Regions from separate parts of the Streptomyces sp. NPDC060035 genome, predicted to be linked through region 2. Evidence: riboswitches for the same ligand, from Rfam matches in the RefSeq annotation. Region 2 holds a riboswitch; each other region holds the start of a gene.

Region 1 (5,960 bases), on a different contig from region 2:
GGCGTCGGTCGCCAGTGCCGGATGCATCACCTTGAGGGCGAGTACCCGGTCGAGACGGGTGTCCACGGCCCGGTAGACCGTGGCCATGCCGCCGACGGCGATGCGCGCATCGATGCGGTAGCGGCCGTCGAGCAGCTGCCCGACGAGAGGGTCCTGGAGGGTCGTATCCACGGGTCGAGTCTACGAGCCACCACGGACACGACGGACGGGCCGGGGCTGCCGGGGGACCGTTCTGAAGCCGAGCCGTGACAGGGACATGTACGTGTTGTGACCGGAGGGCGGCTGCCGGGGCACTCGTGTCAGAAGGCCGGGCGCTCCGGATCCAGCACCGCCCGGCCCTCGGCCGGCGAGGAGGCCTCGGCGAAATGGCGCCGGGGGATCCGGCCGGCCCGGTACGCCAGGCGCCCGCCGTCCACAGCGTGCCGCATCGCAGCGGCCATCAGCTCCGGCTCCTGCGCCCGGGTCACCGCTGAGGCGAGCATCACAGCAGCGCACCCCAGCTCCATGGCCAGCGCCGCGTCCGACGCGGTCCCGGCCCCGGCGTCGAGGATCACCGGAACCCCGGCCTGCTCGATGATCAGCTGGAAGTTGTGCGGATTGCGGATGCCGAGCCCGGAGCCGATGGGGGAGCCGAGCGGCATGATCGCCGCGCACCCCACGTCCTGGAGCTTCCGGGCCAGGACCGGGTCGTCATTGGTGTAGGGAAGGACGGTGAAGCCCTCGTCCGCCAGGGTCTCGGCGGCGTCCAGCAGCTCGATCGGATCGGGCAGCAGGGTCCGCTCGTCGGCCACGACCTCCAGCTTGATCCAGTCGGTGCCGAGGGCCTCCCGGGCAAGCCGGGCGGTGAGCACGGCCTCGCCCGCGGTGAAACAGCCGGCGGTGTTGGGCAGGACGCGGATGGAGAGCCGCTCCAGTACGGAGAGCACCGAGCCCTGCACGGTCGGGTCGAGGCGGCGCATCGCGACGGTGGTCAGCTCGGTTCCCGAGGCGATCAGGGAGCGCTCCAGCACCTCGAGACTGGGCGCACCGCCCGTTCCCATGATCAGCCGGGACGTGAAGGTGGTGGAGCCGAGCGTGAAGAGATCGTCCGACATGGTCAGCCTCCCTGAACCGCGGTGAGGACCTCGATGCGGTCACCGTCGCCCAGTGCGGTGGCGGACCACTGGCTGCGCGGCACGACGGCCTCGTTGACCGCCGCGGCGACACCGGAGTGTGCCGTGGTCAGGGTCGCGACCAGCGTGCTCAGCGCGGTATCGGCCGGGACGGTGCGGAGTTCCCCGTTGACGGATACGGACACGGAGGCAGACGCAGAAACGCCGGTGGGCAGGGGCTCTGTCATGCGGGCTGCTCCTGAGGTGCTGGGGAGAGGGCTCCGGGAGAAGGGTTCCGGGAGGCGGGGCCCCGGCGGGAGGGCGCGAACCGGCTCGGTGCGAAGGGGCGGGCCTCGGCGGGCAGTTCGCCGGTGGTCAGCACGTGGGCCATCACGTCACCGGTGAGGGGCGTCAGCAGCACCCCGTTGCGGTGGTGGCCGGTGGCGAGGTGCAGGCCGGGCAGCGCCGTCGGACCCAGCAGCGGGGCGTTGTCCGGAGAGGCGGGGCGCAGGCCCGCGCGGGTCTCGGTCAGCGGCAGCTCGGTGATGCCCGGCACCAGCTCGTGGGCGTCGCGCAGCAGTTCGTAGACCCCGCCCGCGGTGACCGTGGTGTCCCAGCCCATCTCCTCGCTGGTCGCGCCGACGACCAGCTCGCCGTTGGCGCGCGGGACGAGATAGACGTGGCTGCCGCGGACCACGGCCCGTACGGTCCGGCTGAGGAAGGGGGCGTACGCGGGCGGCACGGCCAGCCGCAGCACCTGCCCCTTGACCGGGCGGACCGGTGGCACGATCTCCTCGGGGAGCCCGGCGAGCCTGCCGCTGAGGCTGCCGGCGGCCAGCACGACCTGGTCGGCGCTCAGCTGCGTACCGTCCGCGAGGACCGCTCCGGTCGCACGGCCGCCCGTCACGGAGAGCCGTTCGGCCCGGGCCCGGTGGAAGACCACTCCGGCCCGTTCGCACGCGGTGACCAGCGCCGAGGCCAGCCGACGGGGATCCACCTGGTGGTCGCCGTCGGCCCGCAGCCCGCCCCGCACGCCGGGGGCGAGCATCGGCTCCAGCCGGCGGCACTCGCGGCCGGTCAGCCACTCCGAGGCCAGTCCCGAACGCTGCTGCAACGCGTGCAGCTCCCGCAGATGGGCCCGGTCGTCGGAGTCCAGCGCGACGGCCAGCGTGCCGCAGGCACGGAAGCCGGTCTCCTGCCCGCTCGCTTCTTCCAGCTCGGCCACGAACGCCGGATAGCGCGCGGCGGAGGCGACATTGAGGGCGAGCAGCGTCTGCTCGCCGTAGTGGAGTTCGGTGACGGCGGCGAGCATGCCGGCCGCGACCTGGGCGGCCCCGCCGCCCGGTTCGGGATCGGCGACCGCGACGGACATTCCGCGCCCGGCCGCCCGCCAGGCGGTCACCAGACCGATGATGCCGCCCCCGACAACCAGGACGTCGGATCCGTTTCCGGAGATGCGCATGGGCGTCCAGCCCCTCCCTTCGCCGGCATGACCCGGATCAGGTTCGTACGGTCGGAGGCCGGTCAGCCTCCCTCTCAGCCCGGTGCGTCCGGGCTCCCGCGAGTGCCTTACGTTGGCCACCCTAAACCCCGCCACCCGTAGCCAGTAAGGGAGCAGCCGCCGTGGCCCGTTCACTCGACGGACTCGTCCTCTCGCCCGTCGCCGACCAGGCGCCCGGCCAGGTGGGCACCCGCACCCGCTTCACGTACCGGGAGCGGGAGGGCCGGATCTGGGCCGAGTACACGGGCGGTGACGTCGTCCGCGGCCATCTCGTCGGCACCCGGCAGGGCGACACCCTGGACTTCCGGTACGTGCAGCTGAAGCAGGACGGAACGACTTCCGGCGGTCACTGCGTCTCGACCGTCACGGATCTTCCCGACGGCCGGGTGCGGCTGGACGAGCGGTGGGAGTGGGAGTCCCAGGAGGGCAGCGGGACGAGTGTGGTGGAGGAGCTCGTCGGCTGACGGAACGTCAGGTGGCTAGGGTGGCCGGGTGAGTGAGCAGACGGAACACCGGGAAGCAGGACAGCGGCCACGCCGGGTCGTGATCGTCGGCGCGGGCATGGCCGGCGTGCAGACCGCTGTGGCCCTGCGCGAACAGGGCTTCGCCGGCCCGGTCACCCTGATCGGCGCGGAACCGCACCAGCCGTACGACAGGCCGCCCCTGTCGAAGGCGGTCCTGCTCGGCCTGGCCGAGGACTCGGCGTTCGACATCGACTTCGAGGCGCTGGACATCACCCTGCGACTGGGGCTCGACGTGAGCGGCCTGCGCGCCGCCGCCCACGAACTGGACACTCCTCAGGGCCCCGTCCCGTACGACGTGCTGGTCCTCGCCACCGGGGCCGAGCCCGTCGTCCTGCCCGGCGCGGAGGGTGTTCCCGGCGTCCACCTGCTGCGCACCGTCGACGATGCCGCACGGCTGCGGCCCGTCCTGGAGCGGCAGCACGACGTCGTGGTCGTGGGGGCCGGCTGGATCGGTGCCGAATTCACCACCGCCGCCCGCGCCGCGGGCTGCGCGGTCACCGTCGTCGAAGCCGCGGAACGCCCCCTCGCGGGCACCCTGCCCGCCGAGGTCGCAGCTCCTATGGCCCGCTGGTACGCCGAGAGCGGAGCCGAACTCCTCACCGGTGCACGGGTGGCGCGGGTCGACCCCGGCGCCGTCCACCTGACGGACGGCCGGGTGATCCCCGCCGGAGCGGTGATCGTGGGCATCGGCGCCCGGCCCGCCACCGGCTGGCTGGCCGGCTCCGGCATCGCACTGGGCCCGGACGGCTCGGTCACTGCCGACGGCTCGCTGCGTACCTCCCTGCCCGACGTCCACGCGGTGGGTGACTGCGCCTCCTTCCCCTCCGCCCGCTACGGCGAGCGTCTGCTCGTCCACCACTGGGACAACGCCCTCCAGGGGCCCCGGACGGTCGCCGCCGCCATCGCGGACGGCCGGTACCGGACGTACGACCCGGTGCCCTACTTCTGGTCCGAGCAGTTCGGCCGTTTCGTGCAGTACGCCGGCCACCACGCCGGTGCCGACACCATGCTGTGGCGGGGCGACCCGGCGGACCCGGCATGGACGGTCTGCTGGCTGCGCGAGGGCGTCCTGGTGGCGGTGCTGGCCGTCGGCCGGCCGCGTGACCTCGCCCAGGCGCGCAAACTCGTCGAGGCCGGGGCGCGCCTCGATCCGGTGCGGGCCGCGGACCCTTCCGTACCGCTGAAAGCGGCAGCTCTGTAGGACCCGGGTGCCCCTTACGGGCGGCCCGGCTACCGACTGTCGGTCCGGGATGGCAGGCTTGTCCCTGTGACCGAGATTGACGCAAAGATCGATGTTCTCGTCCCTGCCTGGCTCCACCTTCCCGACATCGCGGAAATGCTCGATGTCGAGGTGACGCGTGTACGGCAGCTGGTCAAGGAGGGCCAGCTCATCGCCGTACGACGTGGTGAGAGGCGGACGCTCCAGGTGCCTGCCGCCTTTATCGACGGCGACAAGGTGGTCAAGGGTCTCGCAGGGACCCTGACGCTCCTGAGGGACGACGGCTACAGCGACGAAGAGATGCTGGACTGGCTCTTCACCCCCGACCCGAGCCTGCCCGGCACGCCCGCGCAGGCACTGAGCGAGAATCGCGGCACGGAGGTGAAGCGCCGGGCCCAGGCGCTCGCCGTCTGACCGGGCGACCGTGTGTGGGGTGCGGGCCGTGACTCACGGCCCGCACCCTGCCGTGACCGACACCTGCCGGACCGGTACCTGCCGGACCGGTGAAGAGCCGGGGCACCGGTTTGACGACCGGCCGGCCTGACGACCTACCGGGTCGACGACCTATGGGGTCGGCGACCTGTCGACGGGGGAAATCCACCATGTCCATGCCTCGCTCGCTGCTGTCGGACGCCCGGCTCTATCTCTGCACGGACGCCCGCAAACGGCAGGGCGACCTTCCCGCGTTCCTCGATGCCGTGCTCACCGCCGGCGTGGACATCGTTCAGCTGCGCGACAAGGGCATGGAAGCCGCCGAGGAGCTCGAACACCTGGCCGTGTTCGCGGACGCCTGCAAGCGTCACGGCAAGCTCCTCGCGGTGAACGACCGGGCCGATGTCGCCCACGCCATCGGCTCCGACGTGCTGCACCTCGGGCAGGGCGATCTGCCGGTGCCTGCCGCCCGCGCCGTCATCGGCGACGAGGTGGTGATCGGCCGCTCCACCCACGCCGAGTCCGAGGTCGACGCGGCCGTCGCCGAGGCGGGCGTGGACTACTTCTGTACGGGCCCCTGCTGGCCCACCCCGACGAAGCCCGGCCGGTACGCCCCGGGTCTGGGCCTCGTCCGCTACGCCGCCTCACTCGACCAGCCACGCCCCTGGTTCGCCATCGGCGGAATCGACGCGGGCAACCTGGACGAGGTGCTGGACGCGGGCGCACGGCGGGTCGTTGTCGTGCGGGCGATCACCGAGGCGGCGGACCCCGCTGCGGCGACGGCGGCACTCGCCGGGCGCATCAGGGCGCGCGTGGCCTGAGCGGGGCGGACATCGCGCTCCGCGGGAGGCGGCTGTTCCGGGGCTGTCCGAGGGGTGGACGGCAATCCCATTATTCCGGACGAAAAGCACCGCTCTGGTTGGGGTACCGCCGAGCCCTGGTTAACCTCCCAGTATGGCTCTTGGCACACCTTCCACCAGGACAGATCACGCTCGCACCGTGCGTGAGCTGCTCGCGACCGGCAAAACGTCGTACTCGTTCGAGTTCTGGGCGCCCAAGACCGAAAAGGGCGAACGGAACCTCTGGAACGCCCTGCGACGGGTCGAGGCGGTGGGCCCGAGCTTCGTCTCCGTGACGTACGGAGCCGGCGGTTCCACCCGTGCGGGGACGGTGCGGGCGACCCAGCAGATCGC
Region 2 (5,960 bases):
TACGTCGTCCATGCGCTGCAGCGCTATCAGGCTCAGATTGATGTCCGGCGGGGCGGCCCTCAGGCCGTGCCGCTGCCCGGGGTGACTCGTCACCAGGCCCTTGAGTTCCAGCTCGGCGAGGACCTGCTCGACATCCGGTTCGAGGAGGCCGGTGCGATCGGCCAGTTCTCGTGCGTCGGCCGCAGGCCGGGCGACGAGCGTCACGTACACCTGTTCCTGGTCGGGTCCGATCCCGAGGCCCTCGAACATTTCAACCCCCGGCGCAGATAGATGGGTGCGGACAAGTGACCAGCCGGTAAGGACGGACCGCTGGCCGCAGGTTATCGCTGCAACCGGCGCCGCAAGCGAGTGAGATCCACTTTTATCTCAGTGGTCGCAGGTGATACGTGTAACTTGCACCCATGGGGCGGGTGAGGTCGGGCACGGACGCAAAATCCATATGTGTGTTCGATTTATGGTGGGGGTGGCCGCACCGCATACAGCTGCCCTCTTCCGTGCGATCGGTCACGGTCCTACCCACGGCCGGGACGGTCCGTGAGCCGTCACAGGGCCGCCGACGTCGGCCGACAGCGACCGGACGCCGTCGCGCCCCACTGCACCCGGTCCGGCGACGACCTCTGGTACCACGGCGTGTCTGCGACACTGGAGGAACCATGCCTAAGCCCGGAGAACTCCAGTTTGTCGCGCCCCGCGGAGCCAAGCAGCCGCCGCGGCACCTCGCCGACCTCACGCCCGACGAGCGCAAGGAAGCAGTCGCCGCGATCGGCGAGAAGCCCTTCCGCGCCAAGCAGCTGTCGCAGCACTACTTCGCGCGGTACGCGCACGACCCGGCCCAGTGGAACAACATCCCGGCCGGTTCGCGGGACAAGCTCGCCGAGGCGCTTTTCCCCGACCTGATGTCCGTGGTGCGCCACATCAGCTGTGACGACGACACCACCCGTAAGACGCTCTGGAAGCTGCACGACGGGACGCTCGTCGAGTCCGTCCTCATGCGGTATCCGGAGCGGGTGACGATGTGCATCTCGTCGCAGGCCGGGTGCGGGATGAACTGCCCGTTCTGTGCGACCGGGCAGGCCGGCCTCGACCGGAACCTCTCGACCGCCGAGATCGTGCACCAGATCGTGGACGGAATGCGGGCGCTGCGCGACGGTGATGTTCCGGGCGGGCCCGCGCGGCTGTCCAACATCGTCTTCATGGGCATGGGTGAGCCCCTGGCCAACTACAAGCGGGTGGTCGGAGCGATCCGACGGCTGACGGATCCGGACCCGGACGGCCTCGGGCTCTCGCAGCGCGGGATCACCGTGTCCACGGTGGGCCTGGTGCCGGCCATGCTGCGCTTCGCCGACGAGGGCTTCAAATGCCGTCTCGCCGTCTCGCTGCACGCCCCGGACGACGAGCTGCGCGACACCCTCGTCCCCGTGAACACGCGCTGGAACGTCCGGGAGGTGCTGGACGCGGCGTGGGAGTACGCGGACAAGTCCGGCCGCCGTATCTCCATCGAGTACGCGCTGATCCGTGACATCAACGACCAGGCATGGCGGGGCGACCGGCTCGGCCGACTGCTCAAGGGTAAGCGTGTGCACGTCAACCTCATCCCGCTGAACCCGACGCCCGGGTCCAAGTGGACCGCCTCGCGGCCCGAGGACGAGAAGGCGTTCGTCGAGGCTATCGCCGCTCATGGTGTGCCCGTCACGGTCCGTGACACCCGTGGTCAGGAGATCGACGGTGCCTGCGGACAGCTCGCGGCCTCCGAGCGCTGAGACCGACCGCTACCGGCGGTACGGCGGCCCGGTACAGGCGGTGCACCGGCTTGATCGCGCCGGTGTAGCCTGGTCCGAAAATCAACTTCATATTCCGACAGGGGAGCGCCACAGCGCTGAGAGTGCGGCACCGAGGACAGGTCGGCCGCAGACCCTCTGAACCTCGCCCGGGTCATTCCGGGTAGGAAGTTCGGACCTTACTCAAGCTGTTGCGCCCTGCCCGCTCACCGAGCGGGCAGGGCCGCGTCTCTTCCTGGTCACCTCCAGGAGGAATCACCATGAACACCACCACGAAGTGCGCCGCGACGGCGCTTGCCGCCGCGCTCGGCGTCACCGTGCTCGCGGGCTGCGGCGGATCCGAGGGCGACGCCTCCGGTTCCGGGAACTCCAAGGGTTCCAAGACCGTGACCCTCGTCAGCCACGACTCCTTCAACGCCTCGGACGCGGTTCTGAAGGCGTTCACCAAGGAGACCGGATACACGGTCAAGGTGCTGAAGAGCGGTGACGCCGGTGCCGCGCTCAACCAGGAGATCCTGACCAAGGGCTCCCCCCGCGGAGATGTGTTCTTCGGCGTCGACAACACGCTGCTCTCCCGTGCCCTGGACAACGGACTGTTCACGCCGTACGAGGCGAAGGGCCTCGACCGCGTTGCGGCCGACACCCAGCTGGACGCGGACAAGCACCGGGTCACGCCCGTCGACACCGGCGACATCTGCGTCAACTACGACAAGAAGTACTTCGCCGACAAGAAGCTCGCGCCGCCGCAGTCGTTCGACGACCTGCTGAAGCCCGCGTACAAGAACCTTCTCGTCACCGAGAACGCCGCGACCTCCTCGCCCGGCCTCGGCTTCCTCCTCGGCACCGTCGCCACCTACGGCGAGAGTGGCTACCAGGACTACTGGAAGAAGCTGAAGAGCAACGGCGTCAAGGTCGTCGACGGCTGGGAGCAGGCGTACAACGAGGAGTTCTCCGGCTCCGCGGGCGGCAAGAAGACCGAGGCCGACCGGCCGCTCGTCGTCTCGTACGCCTCCAGCCCGCCCGTCGAGGTGCTGTACGCGGAGCCGCAGCCCACCGAGGCACCGACCGGTGTCGCCACCGGAACCTGCTTCCGCCAGATCGAATTCGCCGGCCTGCTGAACGGTGCGAAGAACGAGGCGGGCGGCAAGGTGCTGCTGGACTTCCTCATCAGCAAGCAGTTCCAGGAGGACATGCCGCTGAACATGTTCGTGAACCCGGTCGCGAAGGACGCGGCGCTGCCGGAACTCTTCACGAAGTTCGGTGCGACGGTCGACAAGCCGGCGACGGTGGACCCGGAGAAGATCGCCAAGAACCGTGAGCAGTGGGTCCAGTCGTGGTCCTCGCTCGTCGTGAAGTAGCCGCTCGGCCCTCGTGGAGGGGGAACGCGGTGCGGCTCGGGCTCATGGCCGTGCCCGTCGCGTTCTTCGCGCTGTTCTTCGCCTACCCCGTCGTCGCGATCGTCGGACGGGGGCTGAAGGCGGACGGCGTCTGGCAGTTCGGCCGGATCGGCGAGGTGCTGAGCCGGCCGGACATCCTCGACGTCCTCTGGTTCACCACCTGGCAGGCCCTCGCGTCGACCGCGCTCACCCTGCTGATCGCGCTGCCGGGCGCCTATGTCTTCGCCCGGTTCGACTTCCCCGGCAAGCAACTGCTGCGTGCCGTCGTGACCGTGCCGTTCGTCCTGCCGACCGTCGTCGTGGGTACGGCGTTCCTGGCCCTGCTGGGACGTGGCGGATTCCTCGACGAGCTGTGGGGCGTCCGGCTCGACACCACGGTGTGGGCGATCCTCCTCGCGCACGTCTTCTTCAACTACGCGGTCGTCGTACGGACCGTCGGCGGCCTGTGGTCGCAGCTCGACCCCCGTCAGGAGGAGGCTGCCCGGGTGCTCGGCGCCGGACGCCTCGCGGCCTGGCGGCGGGTGACCCTGCCCGCGCTGGCCCCGGCCGTGGCCGCAGCGGCCCTGATGGTCTTCCTCTTCACGTTCACCTCCTTCGGAGTCGTCCAGATCCTCGGCGGTCCTGCGTACTCCACGCTGGAGGTGGAGATCTACCGGCAGACCGCCCAGCTGCTCGATCTGCCGACGGCCGCCGTGCTGACCCTGGTGCAGTTCGCCGCGGTCGGCGGGATCCTCGCCGTACACGCGTGGACCGTACGGCGCCGGGAGACCGCGCTGAAGCTCGTCGACCCGGCGCAGACCGCCCGCCGACCGCGCGGGGCCGGGCAGCGGGCGCTGCTCGGCGGGGTACTGCTGACTGTCGCGCTGCTCATCGTGGTGCCGCTCGGTGTGCTGGTGGAACGCTCCCTGGACACCTCCGGCGGTTATGGCTTCGGCTTCTACCGCGCCCTGCAGTCCGCCGATGCGAGCGGCTCCACCTTCCTGGTCCCGCCGCTGGAAGCCATCTGGAACTCGTTGGGGTACGCGTTGGTCGCGACCCTGATCGCACTCGCGATCGGCGGTCTCGCCGCGGCGGCCCTCACGAGGCGGGCGGGACCGTTGGTGCGCGGCTTCGACGCGCTGCTGATGCTGCCGCTCGGGGTGTCCGCGGTCACCGTCGGCTTCGGCTTCCTGATCACGCTCGACGAGCCGCCGCTGGACCTGCGGACGTCCTGGATTCTCGTTCCGCTCGCCCAGGCGCTGGTGGGCGTCCCCTTCGTCGTGCGGACGATGCTGCCCGTCCTGCGCGCGGTCGACGACCGGCTGCGGGAGGCGGCGGCGGTGCTCGGTGCCTCGCCGCTGCGGGCCTGGCGCGAAGTCGATCTGCCGCTGGTGCGCCGGGCGCTGCTCGTGGCCGCGGGCTTCGCGTTCGCCGTGTCGCTCGGTGAGTTCGGCGCGACCGTGTTCATCGCACGCCCCGACAACCCCACACTGCCGGTTGCCGTGGCCCGGCTGCTGGGGCGGTCCGGGGAGCTCAACTACGGGCAGGCGATGGCACTCAGCACGATCCTGATGCTCGTCTGCGCGGCGTCGCTGCTCCTGCTCGAACGAATCCGCACCGACCGATCCGGGGAGTTCTAGAGATGCTGGCACTGGATTCGGCCACGGTCCGCTTCGGCGAGCGGACCGCGCTGGACGCGGTGGACCTGGAGGTCGCCGACCACGAGATCGTCTGTGTCCTCGGACCGAGCGGCAGCGGCAAGTCCACGCTGTTGCGGGTCGTCGCCGGGCTGCAGCCGATGGACGGCGGCCGGGTGCTCCTGGACGGCGCCGACCAGGCCTCTGTGCCCGTGCACCGGCGCGGGGTCGGGCTGATGTTCCAGGACCACCAGCTGTTCCCGCACCGGGACGTCGGCGCGAATGTCGCGTTCGGGCTGCGGATGCACGGCGTCTCCCGGGCCGAGCGTGACCGCATGGCCGACGAGCTCCTCGACCTCGTCGGCCTGCCCGGCGCCGGACGACGGGCCGTCGCCGCCCTGTCCGGCGGTGAGCAGCAGCGCGTGGCCCTCGCCCGGGCGCTCGCACCCCGCCCGAAACTGCTGATGCTGGACGAGCCGCTCGGGCAGCTCGACCGGAGTCTGCGCGAACGGCTCGTCGTCGAACTGCGCACCCTCTTCGGCCGGCTCGGTACGACGGTGCTCGCCGTCACCCACGACCAGGGCGAGGCCTTCGCCCTCGCGGACCGGGTGGTGGTCATGCGGGACGGCCGGATCGCCCAGGCGGGGACCCCTCTGGAGGTCTGGCAGCGCCCGGCCTCCGCATTCGTCGCCCGGTTCCTCGGCTTCGACAACGTGGTGGACGCGACGGTGACCGGTGCGGCCGCCGACACGCCCTGGGGCACGGTGCCGGTGCCGGACGGTTCGCCCCAGGGCGGGTGCGAACTGCTGGTCCGGCCGGCCGGGGTACGGATCGGCGGCGCGCAGGACGGGCTGCGCTGCACGGTGGGTGTGCGTACCTTCCGGGGCCACCATGTCGCCGTGACCCTGCACCCCGGCGACGGGCCCGTGCTGGAGGCGGAATGCGGGCTGCGGGACACCCCGCAGGAGGGTGCCACGGTGGGCGTGACGTTCGACGCGGCGGAGACGGTGGTCCTGTCCCCGGCCGACGAGGTCTGACCCTTCCGGCTGGCGGTGCTCCCCGGAGCCTGATCCCCTGGACACGGGATCGTCGAAAAGGACAGGGATCATGACTGAGTCAGCGCGCGAGGGCATCGACATCACCCGCGTCGTCGAGGCACCGCGGGATCG
Region 3 (5,960 bases), on a different contig from region 2:
GTTCGGTTCAGCGGGCGTTGCGACTGCTGGAGGCTGTGGGTGCCCATCAGGAAGGGGCGCCGGCGAAGCAGCTCGCACGGGAAGCGGGGCTTCCTCTTCCCACTGCCTACCACCTGCTGCGCACCCTGACCCATGAGGGCTATCTCCGCAGGGAGAACGGCGTCTTCCTGTTCGGTGCCGCTGCCGAGCGCCTCGTCGGAGGCAGGGCGGCCGCACCTCGCCGCGGTGTGATCATCGAATCGCTCGCACACTGGGCCGACGTCATCGGCGCGCCTGTGTACTGCGCCGTCTACCGCGACGGCGAGATCGACCTCGTCGCGGTGGCGGACACCCCCGACTTTCCCGCCGTCGACGAGTGGGCCGCCTTCCGTGAGACCGGCCATGCCCATGCCCTCGGTCAGTGCCTGTTGAGTCAGCTCGACGAGAGGGCGCGCGAGGATCATCTGGACCGTCACCCTGTGCAACCACTGACGCGCTACTCCGTAAGGGATCGCTCGGCGTTTCTCGACCGGATGAGATCAATGAACCGTATGGAACCTGTCATTGAACGACAGGAATACGCATTGGGGACGGTCTGTGCGGCCATCCCGATCACCGTCGGGTCCGCCGTGGCGGCCATGGCCATTTCGCTACCCCTGAACCAAGAGGAACGGTTGCTCCCCGCAGTCGAACAACTACGCTGTGAAGTGATGAGCTTCTTGCGCTCGTTCGTGTTCTCTATCAGTATCTGAAAAATCACTCCTTGTGATCTGCTATCGCGTGCACCACGATGGCGTCAATAGGGCCATGGGGGATCATTCCTGGCCAGATTCATCTACTGCGGGGTTGAACGATGCGCGAGTCGGTTCAAGCAGAGGTCATGATGAGCTTCCTCGTCTCGGAGGAGCTTTCGTTCCGTATTCCGGTGGAGCTCCGCTACGAGGTGGGCGATCCGTACGCGATCCGGATGACCTTCCACCTGCCGGGTGACGCCCCCGTCACCTGGGCCTTCGGCCGTGAGCTGCTGCTCGACGGTCTCAACAACCCGAGCGGCGACGGCGATGTGCACATCGGCCCGACCGAGCCCGAGGGGCTCTCGGATGTACACATCCGGCTTCAGGTCGGCACGGATCGTGCGCTCTTCCGGGCCGGCACGGCGCCTCTTGTGGCATTTCTCGACCGCACGGACAAACTGGTGCCACTGGGACAGGAGCACACGCTGGGTGACTTCGACGGCAATCTGGAAGAGGCGCTGGGCCGCATCCTTGCCAAGGAACAGAACGCCGGCTGAACAGGGGCCACCTGCTGAACAGGCAACACCGGTGCCACGTGGGCCCGGTGTTCGCGCTCACGCCTTACGGCGTCGGCCCCTCCCGGTCCGTACGGGGACAGGAGCTCCGGCTTCCGCGCCGAGCCCCGTGCGGTCCGCGGAGACCACCAGGGCCGCGAGCACCGTCGTCACCGGCACCGAGGCGACCAGCCCGATCGATCCGACCAGGGTCCGGACGATCTCCATGGCGACCAGTTCGCTGCTGGCCACCGTTCCCACGCTGCTCTGGGCGATCGAGAAGAGCAGCAGCAGGGGCAGTGCGGCGCCCGCGTAAGCGAGAACCAGCGTATTGACGACCGAGGCGATGTGGTCGCGCCCGATCCTGATGCCTGCCCGGTAGAGCCCCCGCACGCCCATCGTCGGGTCTGCCTGGTGCAGTTCCCAGACCGCCGACGTCTGGGTGACGGTCACGTCGTCGAGCACCCCGAGCGAGCCGATGATGACACCGGCCAGCAGCAGGCCGCTCATGTCGATGTCCGGGTACAGCCCGTGAATCAGTCCGGTGTTGTCATCCGTGTTGCCGCTCAGACGTGCCCAGCCGATGAAGAGGGAGCCCAGCAGTCCGATCAGCAGCAGCGAGATGAGCGTGCCGATGACGGCCACGGATGTGCGTGCGGTCGGTCCGTGGCACATGTAGAGGGCGATCAGCATGATGGCGCTGGCCCCGATCACCGCGACGACCAGCGGATTCGAGCCCTGCAGGATCGCCGGCAGAATGAACAGCGTCAGCACGGCGAACGAGACCGCGAGTGCGATCAGCGCCATCAGTCCGCGCAGCCTGCCCACCACGATCACCGCGAGGGCGAAGATCCCGGCCAGCAGAGCCATCGGGAACGTACGGTCCACGTCGGTCACCGAGTACTGCAGATCGTGGGGCGCGTCGGGCGCGTACGCCACAACCACCCCTTGGCCGTCCTGCAGTTGCCTGGAGGCGTCGGGCTGGATGATCTCGACGAACGTACGGCCCTTGTCCTTGCCGCTCGTCACCTCGATCGTGGCCTTCTTGCACAGCCCCGACTGTTCGTCGACGGCCTCGCGCCCCGAGGGCGTCGAGGTGTCACCGGTCGGTGGCACCTGTGCGGCATTCACGTCCGCGCAGTCCACCTTGTCGATCTTCACCACCTTGCCCTGCTGGGTCTGCCGGTCGAAGCCGACACCCGTGCGCTCGTGGGAGGGGGCGCCGCCCGGCCAGAAGGCCACGAGACCGACAACGACCGCGGCTGCGAACGGGATCAGCACGGCGGCGATGACCTTGCGCAGATGCTTGGACACGGGCGCGGCGGGGCCGTGGCTGTGCGTGTGGCCGGGCGCATGACTCTGTGTGCTGCCGGATTCGGAGCCGTGCGGTTCGGGGGCGCTCGGGGAGGACGTCACCGGGCGATCATCCCAAGAAGCGAAGAGGCCCTCTGGCCAGCACGCCAGCAGGGAGGCTAGCGTGGAGGCACCTTTGCACACGCGGGAGCTCGGAGCACCGGGCTGAGAGGGCGCTGACCTCCGTATATCCGTACGGGACACGCTGCGCCGACCGCCGAACCTGTTACCGGGTAATGCCGGCGTAGGGAGTAGGTCTCATGACCACAGCGGACGCACGCACGCCTGCCTCGAAGCAGAATGCGCAGAACATCCAGAATGCGCAGGACGCGGCGAACAACGAGGCCGGGAAGTCCATCGGCTGGCACAAGGGGTACGTCCAGGGCTCGCGCCCGGACCTCCGGGTGCCGGTCCGTCAGGTGCACCTCACCAACGGCAAGGACGTGACGCTCTACGACACGTCGGGTCCGTACACCGATCCCACCACCGAGACCGATGTCCGCCGTGGGCTCGCTCCCCTGCGGGAGAACTGGATCATCGCCCGCGGCGACACCGAGGAGTACGCGGGCCGCCCCGCACGACCCGAGGACGACGGGCTCAAGCACACATCGCCGCGCGGAGGCCTGCGCAACCTCGACGCGGTCTTCCCCGGCCGCCCCCGCCAGCCCCGCCGCAGTCGCGACGGACAGCCGGTCACCCAACTCGCGTATGCCCGCCGCGGCGAGATCACTCCGGAGATGGAGTACGTCGCGATCCGGGAGAACGTGGAGCCCGAGGTGGTGCGCGAGGAGATCGCGGCGGGACGTGCCGTGCTGCCGGCCAACGTCAACCACCCGGAGATCGAGCCGATGATCATCGGCAAGCGGTTCCTGGTGAAGGTCAACGCCAACATCGGTAACTCCGCGGTCACCTCCTCCATCGAGGAGGAGGTGGACAAGATGACCTGGGCCACCAAGTGGGGTGCCGACACGGTCATGGACCTGTCCACCGGCCGCAACATCCACACCACGCGTGAGTGGGTTCTGCGCAACTCCCCCGTGCCGATCGGCACCGTTCCGCTCTACCAGGCGCTGGAGAAGGTCGACGGCCGGGCGGAGGAGCTGACCTGGGAGATCTACAAGGACACCGTCATCGAGCAGGCCGAGCAAGGCGTCGACTACATGACGGTGCACGCCGGTGTCCGGCTGCCGTACGTCCCGCTGACGGCCCGCCGCAAGACCGGCATCGTGTCCCGAGGCGGCTCGATCATGGCGGCCTGGTGCCTCGCGCACCACAAGGAGTCGTTCCTCTACGAGCACTTCGAGGAGCTCTGCGAGATCCTCGCGGCCTACGACGTGACCTACTCGCTCGGTGACGGACTGCGCCCCGGCTCCATCGCCGACGCCAACGACGAGGCGCAGTTCGCCGAACTGCGCACACTCGGTGAACTGAACTCCGTCGCCAAGCGGTTCGGTGTCCAGACGATGATCGAGGGCCCGGGCCATGTCCCGATGCACAAGATCAAGGAGAACATCGACCTCCAGCAGGAGATCTGCGAAGAGGCGCCGTTCTACACGCTCGGCCCGCTGACCACCGATGTCGCCCCGGCGTACGACCACATCACCTCGGGCATCGGTGCGGCGATGATCGCCTGGTGGGGGACGGCGATGCTCTGCTACGTCACGCCCAAGGAGCACCTGGGGCTGCCGAACAGGGACGACGTGAAGACCGGTGTCATCACCTACAAGATCGCCGCGCACGCGGCGGATCTCGCCAAGGGTCACCCCGGGGCGCAGGACTGGGACGACGCGCTGTCGGACGCCCGGTTCGAATTCCGCTGGGAGGACCAGTTCAATCTGGCGCTCGACCCGGACACGGCACGGGAGTTCCACGACGAGACGCTGCCGGCGGAGCCGGCGAAGACGGCGCACTTCTGCTCGATGTGCGGCCCGAAGTTCTGTTCGATGAAGATCAGCAGGAGCATCACGGAACAGTTCGCCCCCGACTTGCTCCCCTCTGCCTCGGAGGAGGAGATCGAGGCGGGGATGCTGGAGAAGTCCAAGGAGTTCGCCGCGAGCGGCAACAGGGTGTACCTGCCGCTGGCGGACTGACGCCGGGCGAGAACGCAGGAAATCTCGGCGCTGTCCTGGGCGTTACGTGCCCGGGGCGGCGCCGTCCGCCTGTTCATCAGGTTGTCCGCTTTGAGTCCGAAGAGTATGAGCAATGGCCGATTTCACATGATGGCTCCTCTGATGACCTCATTTCAGGGGCCGTTCGGCGTCGATAGGGACACGGAAACGTGGCAGGTCGATGTATGTTTCGGCGGCAGCATGTCCTGGCTTGACCGTTTACTTATCTGTGCCTTACCTTCCGCTGTGCTTGGCCGAAAAGGTGTGCGCCCCGACCGGGGGCGCCAGGGGAGGGAAACACAGTGAGCTGGTACCTGAACGTACTCAAGAACTACGCGGGCTTCAGCGGTCGTGCGCGCCGCAAGGAGTACTGGATGTTCGCGCTCTTCAACGTCATCATCGCCGCGGTTCTGCTCGGCATCGGTGTCGCCATCGAGACGCAGATCCCGTACATCATCTACATCCTCGCCGTGCTGATTCCCTCGCTCGCCGTCGTCGTCCGCCGACTGCACGACACCGGTCGTTCGGGCTGGTGGTTCCTGATCTCGTTCGTCCCGCTCGTGGGCGGCATCATCCTGCTCGTCTTCATGTGCTCCGAGGGCGCGCACGAGGCGAACGAGTACGGCGCGAACCCCAAGCTTGCTCCCCAGGGAGTCTGACGGGGTGCTCCGACCGGGTCGGAGCACCACCGCACACTGAACGCTGAGGCCGGGTGCAGCAGGAGCTGCCCCGGCCTTTGCCGTGCCCGAACGCGACACGGCCGCTGCCGTGCCGGATCGCGACCGGGATCACTCCGGCTGGTGCTCCGGGCCGCCGAAGTCGGGGCTGGTGAAGTCGGGGCTGGTGAAGCTGGGACGCGGCCCGGCCGAGGGGCCGTCCTGCGGACCTGAGAAGTCCGGTCTGCTGTAGCCGATCTTCGGGATCCGGTTCGCCGAGCGGTGCGGGGTCCGCGAGGCCGGCCCCGCGGTCGGGTCGGCCAGGGCGTCCCGCAGGAAGGGCAGGATCCCGCGCTCCAGCAGCGCGTGGCGCCAGGCCTCCCTGGCGCGCGCGACATCCTCGGGCAGCTCCTGCCCGTCGTCCACGGCCGGCAGCGCGGTGGCTCCGTTCCGCAGCGCGGTGATGAGGAGTCCGACCGCGGCGACCAGGATGGCCGCGGCGGCGACCGCCGCGAAGAACCATCCGGCGGTGACCAGGGTGCCGCCGAACGCCAGATCAGGGCTGAGCGCCTTCAG

The links. Region 2 has a riboswitch for thiamine pyrophosphate ahead of ACFWBQ_RS36270 (thiamine ABC transporter substrate binding subunit). Riboswitches for the same ligand answer to the same signal wherever they lie in the genome.
Region 1: linked by a shared signal. The riboswitch ahead of thiO (glycine oxidase ThiO) and the one ahead of ACFWBQ_RS36270 (thiamine ABC transporter substrate binding subunit) in region 2 are both predicted to bind thiamine pyrophosphate.
Region 3: linked by a shared signal. The riboswitch ahead of thiC (phosphomethylpyrimidine synthase ThiC) and the one ahead of ACFWBQ_RS36270 (thiamine ABC transporter substrate binding subunit) in region 2 are both predicted to bind thiamine pyrophosphate.

What each region holds. Positions count from the first base shown of each region.
Region 1 covers NZ_JBHWVO010000012.1:30,824-36,783, forward strand. Annotated here, with positions in the region: gene pknB (Stk1 family PASTA domain-containing Ser/Thr kinase) at 1-171, opposite strand, end outside; gene ACFWBQ_RS20160 (thiazole synthase) at 300-1,094, opposite strand; gene thiS (sulfur carrier protein ThiS) at 1,097-1,339, opposite strand; gene thiO (glycine oxidase ThiO) at 1,336-2,553, opposite strand; TPP riboswitch at 2,551-2,663, opposite strand; gene ACFWBQ_RS20175 (hypothetical protein) at 2,715-3,056, shown strand; gene ACFWBQ_RS20180 (NAD(P)/FAD-dependent oxidoreductase) at 3,085-4,317, shown strand; gene ACFWBQ_RS20185 (Rv2175c family DNA-binding protein) at 4,384-4,749, shown strand; gene thiE (thiamine phosphate synthase) at 4,938-5,588, shown strand; gene metF (methylenetetrahydrofolate reductase [NAD(P)H]) at 5,722-5,960, shown strand, end outside.
Region 2 covers NZ_JBHWVO010000044.1:15,852-21,811, reverse strand. Annotated here, with positions in the region: gene ACFWBQ_RS36280 (TrmB family transcriptional regulator) at 1-249, opposite strand, end outside; gene rlmN (23S rRNA (adenine(2503)-C(2))-methyltransferase RlmN) at 654-1,760, shown strand; TPP riboswitch at 1,850-1,966, shown strand; gene ACFWBQ_RS36270 (thiamine ABC transporter substrate binding subunit) at 2,039-3,136, shown strand; gene ACFWBQ_RS36265 (ABC transporter permease) at 3,181-4,794, shown strand; gene ACFWBQ_RS36260 (ABC transporter ATP-binding protein) at 4,797-5,828, shown strand; gene ACFWBQ_RS36255 (SRPBCC domain-containing protein) at 5,899-5,960, shown strand, end outside.
Region 3 covers NZ_JBHWVO010000009.1:76,215-82,174, forward strand. Annotated here, with positions in the region: gene ACFWBQ_RS16535 (IclR family transcriptional regulator) at 1-731, shown strand, start outside; gene ACFWBQ_RS16540 (SsgA family sporulation/cell division regulator) at 833-1,270, shown strand; gene ACFWBQ_RS16545 (YibE/F family protein) at 1,328-2,683, opposite strand; TPP riboswitch at 2,755-2,888, shown strand; gene thiC (phosphomethylpyrimidine synthase ThiC) at 2,881-4,710, shown strand; gene ACFWBQ_RS16555 (DUF805 domain-containing protein) at 5,031-5,387, shown strand; gene ACFWBQ_RS16560 (hypothetical protein) at 5,517-5,960, opposite strand, start outside.